Zobellia nedashkovskayae: one gene and its partner. Each later gene encodes a partner of the first gene's protein in a complex. Links are inferred from orthologs where the notes say so. Each region holds a gene or a part of one and is shown on either strand. Other genes may lie near its edges. The genes, in order: rpmG and IWB64_RS19250.

Region 1 (6,661 bases):
ATCCAGAAGTGGAAATACCGGAAGAGGTAATTGCTATTCACGGTATTTCCAACGAAAAAGTGGCCAACGAGCCAACTTTTAAAGACCTTTCTAGGACTATTTATGCCATGATAAAGGATTGCGATTTGGGCGGATTTAATTCTGACCGTTTTGATATTCCTCTATTGGCTGAAGAAATGTTGCGTGCCGAGCTGGATTTTGATATGAAGAGTATGGTTTCTATAGACGTTCAAACTATATTCCATAAAATGGAAAAACGAACATTGGTAGCGGCATACAAGTTTTATTGCGATAAAGACCTTAACGATGCCCATAGTGCCGAAGCAGATACGCTGGCTACTTATGAGGTGTTGTTGTCTCAATTAGATAGGTACCCAGATTTAGAGAATAATGTTAAAAAATTGGCTGAATTTTCTACTCATCGGCAGTTTGCAGATTTTGCGGGCTTCTTAGGATATGATGAAGATGGTGCTGAGGTTTTTGCATTTGGCAAACATAAAGGCAGAAAAGTATTAGATGTACTAGAGAAAGAACCCGGCTACTTCGGGTGGATTTTAAATGCCGATTTTCCCCTGTATACCAAAAAGGTGTTGACACAAGTTAAATTGAGTCAGCTCAACAACAAGTTAGGTTAGAGAATTTTAAAAAGTTTCAATGAAAATTATCTGTATCGGTAGGAATTATACTGAGCATATAGAAGAGTTGGCTAATGAGAGGCCCGAAGAACCTGTGGTCTTTATCAAACCAGATTCTGCAATTTTGCCCAAAGAGCAGGACTTTTATATCCCTGATTTTTCCAAAGACGTGCACTATGAAGTTGAAGTGCTCGTTAAGATAAAAAAAGTAGGAAAGCATATTAGTGAGAAATTTGCTCACAATTATTACGATGAAATAGGTCTGGGCATAGATTTTACGGCTAGAGACCTGCAATCCAAATTAAAAGAAAAAGGTCTTCCTTGGGAAAAAGCAAAGGGTTTTGACGGTGCAGCGGTCATAGGAGAGTGGCTTCCAAAGACAAGTTTTAAGGATTTAAACAATATAAATTTCTCTTTATTGAAGAATGAAAGAGAAGTGCAAAAGGGGAATACTGGCCTCATGCTCTGGAAGATAGATGAGCTCGTTTCGTATGTTTCTCAATTTTTCATGTTAAAAAAAGGCGATGTAATTTTTACTGGAACACCAGCCGGTGTTGGTAGAATTGAAGCAAATGACTACCTTTCGGGGGTTCTGGAGGGTCGTGAACTTTTCCACTTAAAAGTAAAATAATGATTTACAATCTTGATAAAATCAATGAGATGGCTGAAGGAGATGAAGATTTCATCAACTCTGTTATTTCAGTATTTTTAGAAGAAGTGCCGCAGGATCTTGAGCTTCTTGAAATTGCATTAAATGAGCAAAACCATGACCAGGTTTACAAATTAGCACATAAAATTAAGCCTAATGTTGATCTGTTGGGTATGGAGCAGACTCGTGCTGCAGCCCTACAAATAGAAACTTTAGGGAAGGCAGAAGCCAATATGTCCGAGATACAAGTGGTTTTTCCTCTGTTGAAAAAAGATATACATCAGGTGGTATCTGAGTTGAAAAAAGATTTCAATATCTGATGCTTGCTGAAATTATTACTATTGGCGATGAAATTCTAATTGGTCAGATTGTTGATACCAATTCCGTTTTTATAGCCAAAGAACTTAATAAAATCGGGGTTTCTGTTTATCAGATCACTTCAATTCAAGATGATAAGGAACACATTCTTCAAGCGCTAGAAGACGCTAAAAAGAGAGTTCAGGTGGTTATCATTACCGGAGGTCTTGGTCCGACCAAAGACGATATTACCAAACATACCTTATGTGAGTTTTTTAACGACACCTTGGTAGAAGACGCAGGTGTTCTAGCACATGTGGAAGAGCTTTTTAAAAAGTATATTACCTCTACGCCTATATCTGATATTAATAGAAAACAAGCTTTGGTGCCATCCAAAGCCACAGTTCTAAAGAATGCATTTGGTACTGCGCCTGGCATGTGGATTCAAGAAGATGGCGTAGCCTTTGTTTCGCTGCCCGGAGTTCCTTATGAAATGAAAAATTTGATGACTGATAAGGTCATTCCAAGAATCATTACCGATTTTAATCGCCCTTTTATTCTGCATAGAACTGTTGTTACTTACGGTTTAGGTGAAAGTGCTATTGCTGAAAAAATAGAAGATTGGGAAAACAATTTACCTGCGTTTATCAAATTGGCATATTTGCCAAATCTTGGGAAAGTAAGGTTGCGGTTGAGTGCTAAGGGTCCAAATAAGCAAGAGTTAGAAGATACCATAGAAGCAGAGTTAAAAAAACTATATCCGCTAATTGGCGATATTATTTATGGTACCGAAGACGAGGAGACTTTAGAACAAGTGGTTGCCAAACTATTTACTGAGAAAAGATTTACGCTGTCTACAGCAGAGAGTTTTACGGGAGGTAAAATAGCGGAGCAATTAACTGCCTTGCCAGGAGCGTCAGCTTACTTTAAAGGTAGTGTAGTGAGTTATGCCACTGAGGCCAAGATAAATATTCTAAAGGTTCCTAGTGATGTAATAGAAAAGTATTCAGTAGTGAGCGCGGAAGTAGCTAAGGAAATGGCAGAAAACGTAAGGCATTTGTTCAAAACCCATTATGCAATAGCTACTACAGGAAATGCCGGTCCTACAAAAGGTGACTCGGATGCAGAGATTGGAACGGTCTTCATTGCTATAGCATCTCCTAATGGAGTTTATGCTCAAGAATTCAATATGGGCAACCATAGAGAGCGCATTGTGGAGAAGGCTGTGAACAAGGCTTTAGAGCTATTGCAAAAAGAAATTTCAAAAATCTGAAATATTGTTTTGCGCATCCATAAAAATGACATAAATTTGCACCCTGTTTAAAGAAAAATCAGCGGCATGTCAAAAGTTTGTGAAATTACGGGAAAGAGAGCGATGTTTGGAAACAACGTATCGTTTTCTATAAATAAGACTAAAAGAAGATTCAATGTTAATCTTTCTAAGAAACGTTTTTATATTCCCGAAGAGGACCGTTGGGTAACCTTAAAGGTTTCTGCAAAGGCGTTGAAAATTATCAACAAAAAGGGTATTTCTGCTGTTTTGAAAGACGCGAAGGCAGAAGGATTGGTAAAATAAGCTAGAATACGATGGCAAAGAAAGGAAATAGAATACAAGTAATTTTGGAATGTACCGAGCACAAAGAATCGGGACAACCAGGTACATCAAGGTACATTACTACAAAGAATAAAAAGAACACTCCGGAAAGAATGGAGATTAAAAAGTTCAATCCTATTTTGAAGAGGATGACAATCCATAAGGAGATTAAATAAGTTTTCGTTTTAACGAGAACATAAAAGCATATTAGTCATGGCAAAAAAGACGGTAGCAAGTTTACAGACAAGTTCAAAAAGATTGACAAAAGCCATTAAGATGGTGAAATCAGCAAAAAGTGGATCATATACTTTTGTTGAGTCAGTTATGACCCCAGAATCGGTTAACGATTGGTTGTCTAAAAAGTAAGATACTTTTAAAGTATTATAAAGCCTCTTCGTTAAGAAGGGGCTTTTTTTGTGGGTTCATATCTAGGTTAAGGAAGCACTCATTAGTAGTAGGTCCCTTTCAAGTAATTGTAGTATCATTTAAAGTAAAAACTTCCACCTTACTTTATTATCTTTGAGACTATTAATACAAAGAACACATGAGTTTATTCAAGAATATATTTTCTTCAAAGAAAAAGGAAAGCCTTGATAAGGGCTTAGAGAAAACCAAAACATCCTTTCTCTCTAAGCTTAGTAAAGCTGTTGCGGGTAAGTCTAAAGTAGATGATGATGTATTGGATAATCTGGAGGAAGTTCTTGTTTCTTCAGATGTAGGAGTTACAACTACCTTAAAAATTATAGAGCGTATAGAGGCTCGTGTTTCCAAGGATAAATATATGGGCACGGAGGAGCTCAATACAATTCTTAGGGAAGAAATTTCTGGTCTTCTTTCAGAAACCAATCTTGGAAGCGAAACGGAATTTTCAGTTCCAAAAGACAAGAAGCCTTATGTAATTATGGTAGTTGGTGTTAATGGTGTTGGTAAAACTACAACCATTGGAAAATTGGCCTATCAGTTTAAAAAACAAGGTTTAAAAGTAGTTTTAGGTGCGGCAGATACTTTTCGTGCTGCGGCCATAGACCAATTACAAGTTTGGGCAGATCGAGTTGATGTACCAATCGTAAAACAAAGTATGGGTAGTGATCCAGCTTCAGTTGCTTTTGATACGCTAAGTTCAGCAGTTAAACAAGATGCAGATGTTGTTATCATAGATACTGCAGGTCGTCTTCATAATAAGGTGAATTTAATGAACGAATTGACCAAGGTAAAACGAGTTATGCAAAAAGTGGTAGACCATACGCCTCATGAAGTTATGTTGGTGCTTGATGGTTCTACAGGCCAAAACGCTTTTGAACAAGCCAAGGAATTTACCAAGGCAACAGAAGTTACTTCATTAGCGGTCACTAAATTAGACGGTACAGCAAAAGGAGGAGTTGTTATTGGTATATCTGATCAATTCCAAATTCCTGTGAAGTATATTGGAGTAGGTGAGGGTATTGAAGATTTACAGGTGTTTAATAAGCATGAGTTTGTAGATTCATTTTTTAATGTATAATTATATTTAATTCATAACAGCATTCAATTTTTCCCATAATTCGTTGTCAAAACTAGAAAGTCCTAATTGGGTTTCTCCAGCGGTTTCACCAGATCTAACAATTACCAAGCTTTTACTAGGCACTACATAAATTTTCTGGTCATTTGCGCCTAACGCTGCAAATAAATCAGATGGTGCGTTTGGTATTAAATTTCCTTCTACTACTTCTTGTGAAGTGGTTCCCATATAACTTTGCTTTCCATTAAGCCACCAGAGATAACCATAACTTTTATTTAGTTCTTGGGAAGTAGTGGTCATTTCATTGAAATAGTCTTCACTAAGAATCGTACTATCATCCCAAGTGCCTTTATTTAGTGCAAGTAATCCAAATCTAGCCATACTACGCGTGTTACTATTATAAATGTTTAGCCCTAGTGCTTTCGTCCAATTCCCTTCCATTCCTATTCGGTCCTCAAGTTTAGTTTTTCCATAGCTTTGAAAGCCTACACCTGTAGTCTGGTTAAGAATATCTTGAAGGAGTATAAAAGCGCCTTGGTGGTAGGCCCAACGTGTTCCGGCATCTGCAGTATAGTCTAAGCAATTTGGTGTGGTGCATACCCATGGAATATAATCTCCCACATTATCGGTGAGACCGGTAGTCATACTTAGATGGTGTTGTACCGTAATTAGGTCTTCTTTTTCTGTAGATAGCGAACTCCAGTTCATGCCAAGATAATCAGATGTTTTATCTCCAATATTGAGTAAGCCTTCCTCTTGGGCAATACCGGCAATGGTAGCAGTTAAGCTTTTGGCGGCGGAAAACCAAGTCCATTGTGCATTTGCATTATGGTCATTAAAATACTCTTCTATGACAATGCGCCCATCTACCAAAACCATGAATCCCTTTGTCTTGTTATTTTTTAAATAGGTATACAACGCTTCTATTTCAGTCTCGTTCCAGTTGAGTTCAGCTGGGGTTATCGTTTCCCATTCGGTATCTGCTACCGCGGGATAGTACATGTCTCTTACTTCCGTTTCTATTTCTATTTCGGGTTCTACCTTGTCTTTGGAACAGCTAGCGAGTACTACTAAAATAATGCTCAGTATAGTAGAAGTTGAATATTTCATGACTTTGGTTTTCTTGTTAGACATCAACTTGTTATGGTAGTTTAACGCAATTCAACAAGAAATCGTACCAAAAGGAAGCTGTTCGTTCATCTTGTTGTATTTTTGCGCTCAATTTCTAGTTATGAGAACGAAAACGCAGAAGCAGAATAAAATAAATGTAGTCACTTTGGGATGCTCGAAAAACGTGTATGATTCCGAAATACTCATGGGGCAGTTGCGTGCCAACGACAAAGAAGTAGTGCATGAAGAGGAGGGTAATGTTGTGGTAATCAATACCTGCGGATTTATTGCGAATGCAAAAGAAGAAAGTGTCAATACTATTTTAGAATACGTTCAGAAAAAAGAGGCAGGTATAGTAGATAAGGTATTTGTAACCGGATGTCTTAGTGAACGATACAAGCCCGATTTACAAAAAGAAATTCCGAACGTAGATGAATATTTCGGTACCAGTGAATTGCCTAATTTATTGAAGGCTCTTGGTGCAGATTATAAGCATGAACTAATTGGTGAACGTTTAACGACTACTCCAAAAAATTATGCATATCTTAAGATTGCAGAAGGTTGCGATAGGCCTTGTTCATTCTGTGCTATTCCTATTATGAGGGGTAAGCACCGCAGTACGCCTATTGAAGATTTGGTTACTGAATCCGAAAAATTAGCGGCAAAAGGTGTAAAAGAACTTATTCTTATTGCTCAAGATTTAACGTATTACGGTCTTGATATATACAAGAAGAGAAACTTAGCTGAACTGTTACAAGCTTTGGTAAAAGTAGAAGGTATTGAATGGATTAGATTGCATTATGCTTTTCCAACAGGTTTTCCTTTAGATGTGTTAGATGTTATGAAGGAAGAACCTAAAATCTGTAATTATTTAGATA
Region 2 (6,382 bases), 1.9 Mb from region 1 along the record:
AAGACCTGTAATAATTTTCCAAGAATCATCAGTACTGCCATCATCTATAAAAAGAATTTCATACGTAAAGTGGTTGGAACGTAGTACGGTTACAATCCAATCATGAAGCTCTTTTAAAGATTCTTCTTCGTTAAGTAAGGGTATAATTATGGACAGATCCATTCACAGTTTCTATAAGTCTGACCAAAAATACAATTTTGATACTGAAGTCATTTAAACTTTTCGGCTATAACGCTTCTTTCTTGTTGGGGACTTAATTCTTATTATTACTATTTGTGTTGTACGAATAAGTTAAGATATTGATAATTATCAAATTAAGAGCCTTAACCGAAAATAAATAATAAATATCCCAAAAAAGATCTCTAATAGGCAGGCTTTTCTTTTTTTAGAATTAGACCGGTAATAACACCTACAACTAGACCAATAAGAATGTTCATGATTAAAATTATTGGATAAGACATCCAAGAGAAAGACTTCTGCATTTCAATACCTTTATCTATCTCTTCTTCGGTTAGTTTAGGGTTGTCCACTAAGGCTTCCTGTTTTGCAATCTCATACATTTTGTCCATATATTCAGGTTCTACGTAACTAGAAAAGACATAAAAATAAAGTATACCTAAAATACCTGCTATAAGAGCAACACCTGCACCAACTTTTAAGGCCTCGGAAATCGTAAGATAATTTAGATTGCTTTTTTTAAATTGATAGATACCTAATACTATACCAACAATTAGAATTAATGTTTGCGTGCCTTGAACTGCAAGACCGCGTTCATAGTGCATGTCCATAGTATAAAGCATTATGCCAAATGCAATACCAATACCACCTACAAGCAGGCCGTAATTAAAAGCAAACTTTCCTGTTTCAGCTTTACTTTCTTCCATTTTATTGTTCTTTTTGGTTGTTTTCAAAGTTAGTGGTTGTTTTTGTTTCTTTGTTACAGAAGAAAATATCTTTTTTTTGTTTCTTTTTTTAGAATATAGATTGTGGGTTAAATAAAATTAATTAAATTTGCAGCCTTAAAATGAGTGCCTGTTGGAATGGGTGCGTAAAATTTTATTTATAATGAAGAAAGATATACACCCAGAAAATTATAGATTAGTAGCTTTTAAAGACATGTCTAACGACGAGGTTTTTTTAACTAAATCTACAGCAGTTACCAAAGAAACTTTAGAAGTTGATGGTGTTGAATACCCAGTTGTAAAATTGGAAATTTCAAGAACATCTCACCCTTTTTATACTGGTAAAGCTAAACTTCTGGATACTGCAGGACGTATTGACAAGTTCAAGAACAAATACGACAAGTTTAAGAAAAAACCAGCAGCTCCAGCACCGGCAGCTACTGAAGATAAAGCTGATACAGAAGAAAAATAATTTCTTTTACAAGATATTTACAAAGCCTCCACAATTGTCGGAGGCTTTTTTAGTTTATAACATGGCCAATATTTGCACTATTGACCGGACGGATTAGAAAAGCAGAATACCTATTTTAGTAAAAAAATAACCAGCCATGAACTATATTCTTTTTGACGGTACGGTAAGAGACAACTTGTTACCCTTTACTTTTACAAGGCCAGTTGCCGATATACGAGTAGGTATATTGACCATTAGAGAGAAATGGGAAAAGTATTTGGGAAATACCACAACAACCATTACCGAAGAATATCTATCTGAGAAATTTCCAATGGTTGAGATGGAGGAAAATGTGCTGATCAATGCCTCTTTTTTACCGAATCAAAAATTGATAGATTTAGTTCAGGACTTAAAAGAAAACGAGGCTATTTTTCAAGGTGATGAAGTCATCGCTTTTTTTACCAATGAAAGTCAAGAAGAAGTAGACTTTGATACGTATAAGCAAATTGAATTTGAAGAAGATTTAATCCAAATAGTTAACACCTGGGATATTTTCTCTAAAAATGGGGAGGCATTACAAGCCGATTTCGATTTTATAACCGAGGGAAGAAAAAGCCAGCCTATACCTAAAAGCAACACTTTAATTCATCCTGAGCGAATTTTCATGGAAGAAGGTGCACAGGTAGAACATAGTATTTTAAATGCAACAGATGGCCCTATTTATTTAGGTAAAAATTCAGAAGTTTGGGAAGGTAATCTTATCCGTGGTGCATTTGCACTTTGTGATAATGCTGTTGTTAAAATGGGAGCTAAAATTTATGGGGCTACTACTATAGGACCTTACGGAAAGGTATGTGGTGAGATTAGTAACTCCGTAATTTTCGGGTACTCTAGTAAGGGGCATGAAGGTTATTTAGGTAATGCTGTTTTAGGGGAGTGGTGTAATATTGGCGCAGATTCTAATAACTCCAACCTAAAGAATAATTATGCAAAAGTCCGTTTATGGAATTACGCTACAGAGAGTTTTGAACAGACCGGCTTGCAGTTTTGTGGGCTTATGATGGGAGACCATAGTAAAACTGCTATTAATACCATGTTTAATACAGGAACGGTAATTGGGGTAAACTGCAATATTTATGTTCCCGGTTTTCCACGTAATTTTGTTCCTAGTTTTAGTTGGGGTGGAGCCTCTGGATTTTCTACATATAGTACATCTAAAGCTTTTGAGGCAGCTAAAGTAATGATGGCTAGAAGAAATGTAGAGTTTGATGATAAGGAGGCCCGTATTTTAGAACACGTTTTTGAGTTAACTAAAAAGTGGCGGAACTACTAAGTTTATTAAAGCTATAATTTACTCTTGGATGCTGCTAGCCTCTTTAGAATCGCTACAATTTCTTTAGCGTTCTCCGGGTTCAGGGCTTCTATTTCAATTTTGTTCTCATAGTTTTGTACTTGCCCATCTTTATAGACTTTTACCAATTTTTGTTCCGATTTGACTCCAATTTCCGCCCAGACCCTTTTTCCTGATACAATAACTTTACTGCTTTTTTGGCTCAGGTCCTTCGCGCTAAATTCATAAACATATTCAGTAGTTTTTTTATCACTTGATTCGGTTTGTGTGAATTTGAACGTACTAGTTTCTGTTTCCAATAGTTCAATTTCCTGTTCGTATCTAAGGTTATCTGCCTGAACAGGTTTTATTTCGCTACTGAGCTGGGATAAGGCATCTTCTAAACCTATTTCAAAAGATTCATTAGTTTCTGTTATTTGATCTTTAAAATGTACAACTAAAAACTGTAACGCTTCTTTGCTAACATATGCTTCATCATATGAATTAAAATATAGTAGAATTTCTTTTTCATAATTCTCAGTTTCTCCATTAAAGGAATGACCTATATATTTTTCTTCTTTATTTGTATTCAGGACAAGGTAAAACCTTGTTTTTTTATCGTTGAAGCTAATTTTGTTTTGGTTAATATCCGTTAAGTTAAAAGAGTAGAGGTGTTCTTCGTTTTTATCGGAGATTGTTTCTTTAAGTGAAAACGTGGCCATATAATCTTCTAACGTCAGCTTTTGCGCCGTTGTTCGTCCATCTGATTGAATGTCGTCAATATGGTTGTTCAAATAATCTAAGGCGCTATTAACCGTGTTAAAATCTGGTTTAGACGTATCAAATTCTGTTGTTGCTAGTGGAATTATTTCTTTTAGAACTTTATAAATGTTTTTGCCGTTAGCCAACGAATTGGCATAGAAAAAAACCTTATCCGTATAGCCCTTTAATACTTCATCACTATAGAATGTTATACCTGAAACACCTTTTGCTGAACCTACTTCAATCAGAAATTCATCACCAGAAATCTTGTAATTTACTGAATTTGGGTTGAGCAATGATAGGTTGAATTCAAAACGCTCATTCTTTGAATCTACCGTTTGGTTTAGCACTACAACTCCGGATTTTTCCAAATCTTTGCTTAATTGTTGTGTTATTTGGTGTTTTGGTAAATCTACATTACCGATGTTTTTTTCCAACCATTGTAAGTGGTCTTTATAAGAATCTAAAACCAATAAATTTTTATTAACTTCAATAGCTTCGGGTATACTATTTTCAATAGCGGATTCTAGGTCACGACCATTATCTGCATTTAGGCCATACATGGTAAAGCTAGTGATGTAAGCTATTTTTCCGCCTTCATCAGAAAGTTTTTTTATTAGTTTTTGTTTCCCTTTAACAGCCAATTCAACAAGAATAACATCTTTTTTTGTAAAGTATCTTACGGAATTTTTATCGATATCTGCAAGAGCAAAAGAATAAGTGGTAGACTCTTCATTTCCTTTACTATTTATTTCGGAAATAGTATAATCATAGTAACCGGGTGATACCGTTTTAAACTCTTGGTCAAAAGTTAATTTATTTGCTTCTACCGAGCTTAATAGCTCTTGAATAGTTGTTACTTTTTGATCTAGACCAGTTTCTTGGGCGAGTGTTGCCTTAAAGGAGAAAATTAGAAAAATAAGGATGATGCGCAAGTAATAAGAAGAAAGACGGTTAGAAATATAAATCACAGTAATTGGTTTCTAGTGTTAATAGTGAAATCGCTTATAAAGAGCTTATGAGCAAGTGTTTTATTTTCGCCCAAATATAGAATATTAGATTAAGAGCATTAGGCAAAGACATGTTTTTTAATGGGTTAATAAATTGATACCGTTCATATTTGCAATGAGCTTGTTACAAGTTTGTATATTTGCATTCTCGTAAAAAAAATGGGGTAAATTGAATAAGAAAGCGCAAAGAGATCAGAACATGAAAAAGAAAGTTGCCTTCTATACACTGGGTTGTAAACTCAATTTTTCTGAAACTTCTACCATTGCAAGAGGTTTTCAAGAAGATGGTTTTGACCGGGTAGATTTTTCGGAACATGCAGATATGTATGTTATTAATACGTGTTCGGTAACAGAAAATGCAGATAAGAGATTTAAAACGATAGTAAAACAGGCTCAGAAAATAAATCCTGAAGCTTTTGTGGCCGCAATTGGCTGCTATGCACAATTAAAGCCAGAAGAATTGGCTGCCGTAGATGGGGTGGATTTGGTTTTAGGTGCTACAGAGAAATTTAAGATCGGAGATTATATAAACGACCTTACTAAAAACGATTTTGGTGAAGTGCATTCCTGTGAGATAGAAGAAGCAGATTTTTACGTGGGTAGCTACGCCATAGGAGACCGTACACGCGCTTTTCTTAAGGTTCAAGACGGATGTGATTATAAGTGTACGTACTGCACCATTCCTTTGGCCAGAGGTATTTCACGGAGTGATACATTGCAGAATGTATTAAATAATGCTTCTGAAATATCTGCAAAGGGTATTAAAGAGATTGTATTGACCGGTGTGAATATAGGCGACTATGGAAAGGGTGAATTTGGAAATAAGACACATGAACATACATTTCTAGACTTGGTAAAGGCTCTAGATAGGGTAGAGGGTATCCACCGTTTACGCATATCATCCATAGAGCCAAATCTCTTGAAGAATGAAACCATAGATTTTGTTTCTCAGAGTAGTTCATTCGTACCGCATTTTCACATTCCACTACAGAGTGGTAGTGATGAAATTTTAAAATTGATGCGCCGGAGATATATGAGCGCTTTGTATACAGATAGAGTCAATAAAATTAAAGAAACCATGCCTCATGCCTGTATAGGCGTTGATGTTATTGTTGGTTTTCCAGGAGAAACGGATGAGCACTTTTTAGAAACCTATCATTTTCTTAATGAACTAGATATCTCCTATTTGCATGTTTTTACGTATTCGGAGCGAGATAATACGGCTGCAGCAGAAATGGATGGTGTGGTGTCTAAGCAAGTAAGAAGTAAACGCAGTAAGATGCTTCGCGGGCTTTCTGTTAAAAAACGACGTGCTTTTTACGAAAGTCAATTAGCCAAAACCCACCAAGTGCTCTTTGAGGGCGAGAACAAAGAAGGTTATATTCACGGGTTTACCAGTAATTATGTAAAAGTAAAGTCACCATGGAACCCAGAATTGGTCAATACCTTACATAATGTATCTCTTACGGAAATAGATGAGGACGGCCTTGTTCGTTTTGATTTCGAAAAAAGCACCACCAAGGTTTAGGACAAAAAAAATCCCGCTAGTTGCGGGATTCATCTTCAAAAAAAACTTTGAAATACTTTAGATTCTTATGCCTACGGGCAACATTTCTTTGTATTGTCTGTTTTTACGTAAAAAACCGGCAATTTGTGGACTCGTAGGGACTACTCTAAGATTCTGCTCCTGAATGCGGTGAAGAACCGACTTAATAAAATCTTCTTTGAAACCCTCTCTTGTGATTTCCTCAGGCACTACTAATTTTGTTAGAAATACTTTACGTTCTTGCGAAGAATACTCGATTTTGGCTAAGATGCCTTCAACCGTAGTTTCGAATTGACGCAAGAAAGTGTTGTCAATAATTTCTACTTCATTCATATAGTTTGATTTTAGATGACGGCAAGAGGTAAGAAAATCACGGTGTTC

Evidence for each region.
Region 2: rpmG (region 1) and IWB64_RS19250 share a complex: the UniProt entries of both Bacillus subtilis proteins name them as parts of the 50S ribosomal subunit. The link is inferred for Zobellia nedashkovskayae from one-to-one orthologs.

Annotation. Positions count from the first base shown.
Region 1 is NZ_JADDXR010000002.1:2,711,360-2,718,020, forward strand. The notes cover bases 1,762-4,759. They hold rpmG (50S ribosomal protein L33), read left to right. Parts: upstream 1,762-3,168; coding sequence 3,169-3,351; downstream 3,352-4,759. Other genes in these bases: IWB64_RS11300 (competence/damage-inducible protein A), read left to right, coding at 1,762-2,854; rpmB (50S ribosomal protein L28), read left to right, coding at 2,921-3,157; IWB64_RS11315 (DUF4295 domain-containing protein), read left to right, coding at 3,389-3,541; ftsY (signal recognition particle-docking protein FtsY), read left to right, coding at 3,720-4,676; IWB64_RS11325 (serine hydrolase domain-containing protein), read right to left, coding at 4,683-4,759. Outside these bases: IWB64_RS11285 (3'-5' exonuclease), read left to right, coding at 1-635; IWB64_RS11290 (fumarylacetoacetate hydrolase family protein), read left to right, coding at 655-1,266; IWB64_RS11295 (Hpt domain-containing protein), read left to right, coding at 1,266-1,604; more of IWB64_RS11300, read left to right, coding at 1,604-1,761; more of IWB64_RS11325, read right to left, coding at 4,760-5,783; 30S ribosomal protein S12 methylthiotransferase RimO, read left to right, coding at 5,905-6,661.
Region 2 is NZ_JADDXR010000002.1:4,656,924-4,663,305, reverse strand. Bases 1-2,719 are described here. They hold IWB64_RS19250 (type B 50S ribosomal protein L31), read left to right. Parts: upstream 1-1,065; coding sequence 1,066-1,374; downstream 1,375-2,719. Other genes in these bases: IWB64_RS19240 (hypothetical protein), read right to left, coding at 2,698-2,719; IWB64_RS19245 (GlmU family protein), read left to right, coding at 1,511-2,686; IWB64_RS19255 (DUF4199 domain-containing protein), read right to left, coding at 363-884; IWB64_RS19260 (glycosyltransferase family 2 protein), read right to left, coding at 1-162. Also shown: more of IWB64_RS19240, read right to left, coding at 2,720-4,416; tRNA (N(6)-L-threonylcarbamoyladenosine(37)-C(2))-methylthiotransferase MtaB, read left to right, coding at 4,655-5,983; IWB64_RS19230 (GNAT family N-acetyltransferase), read right to left, coding at 6,041-6,334. UniProt on the Bacillus subtilis protein: While neither of the L31 paralogs is essential, this protein does not seem to function as the main L31 protein.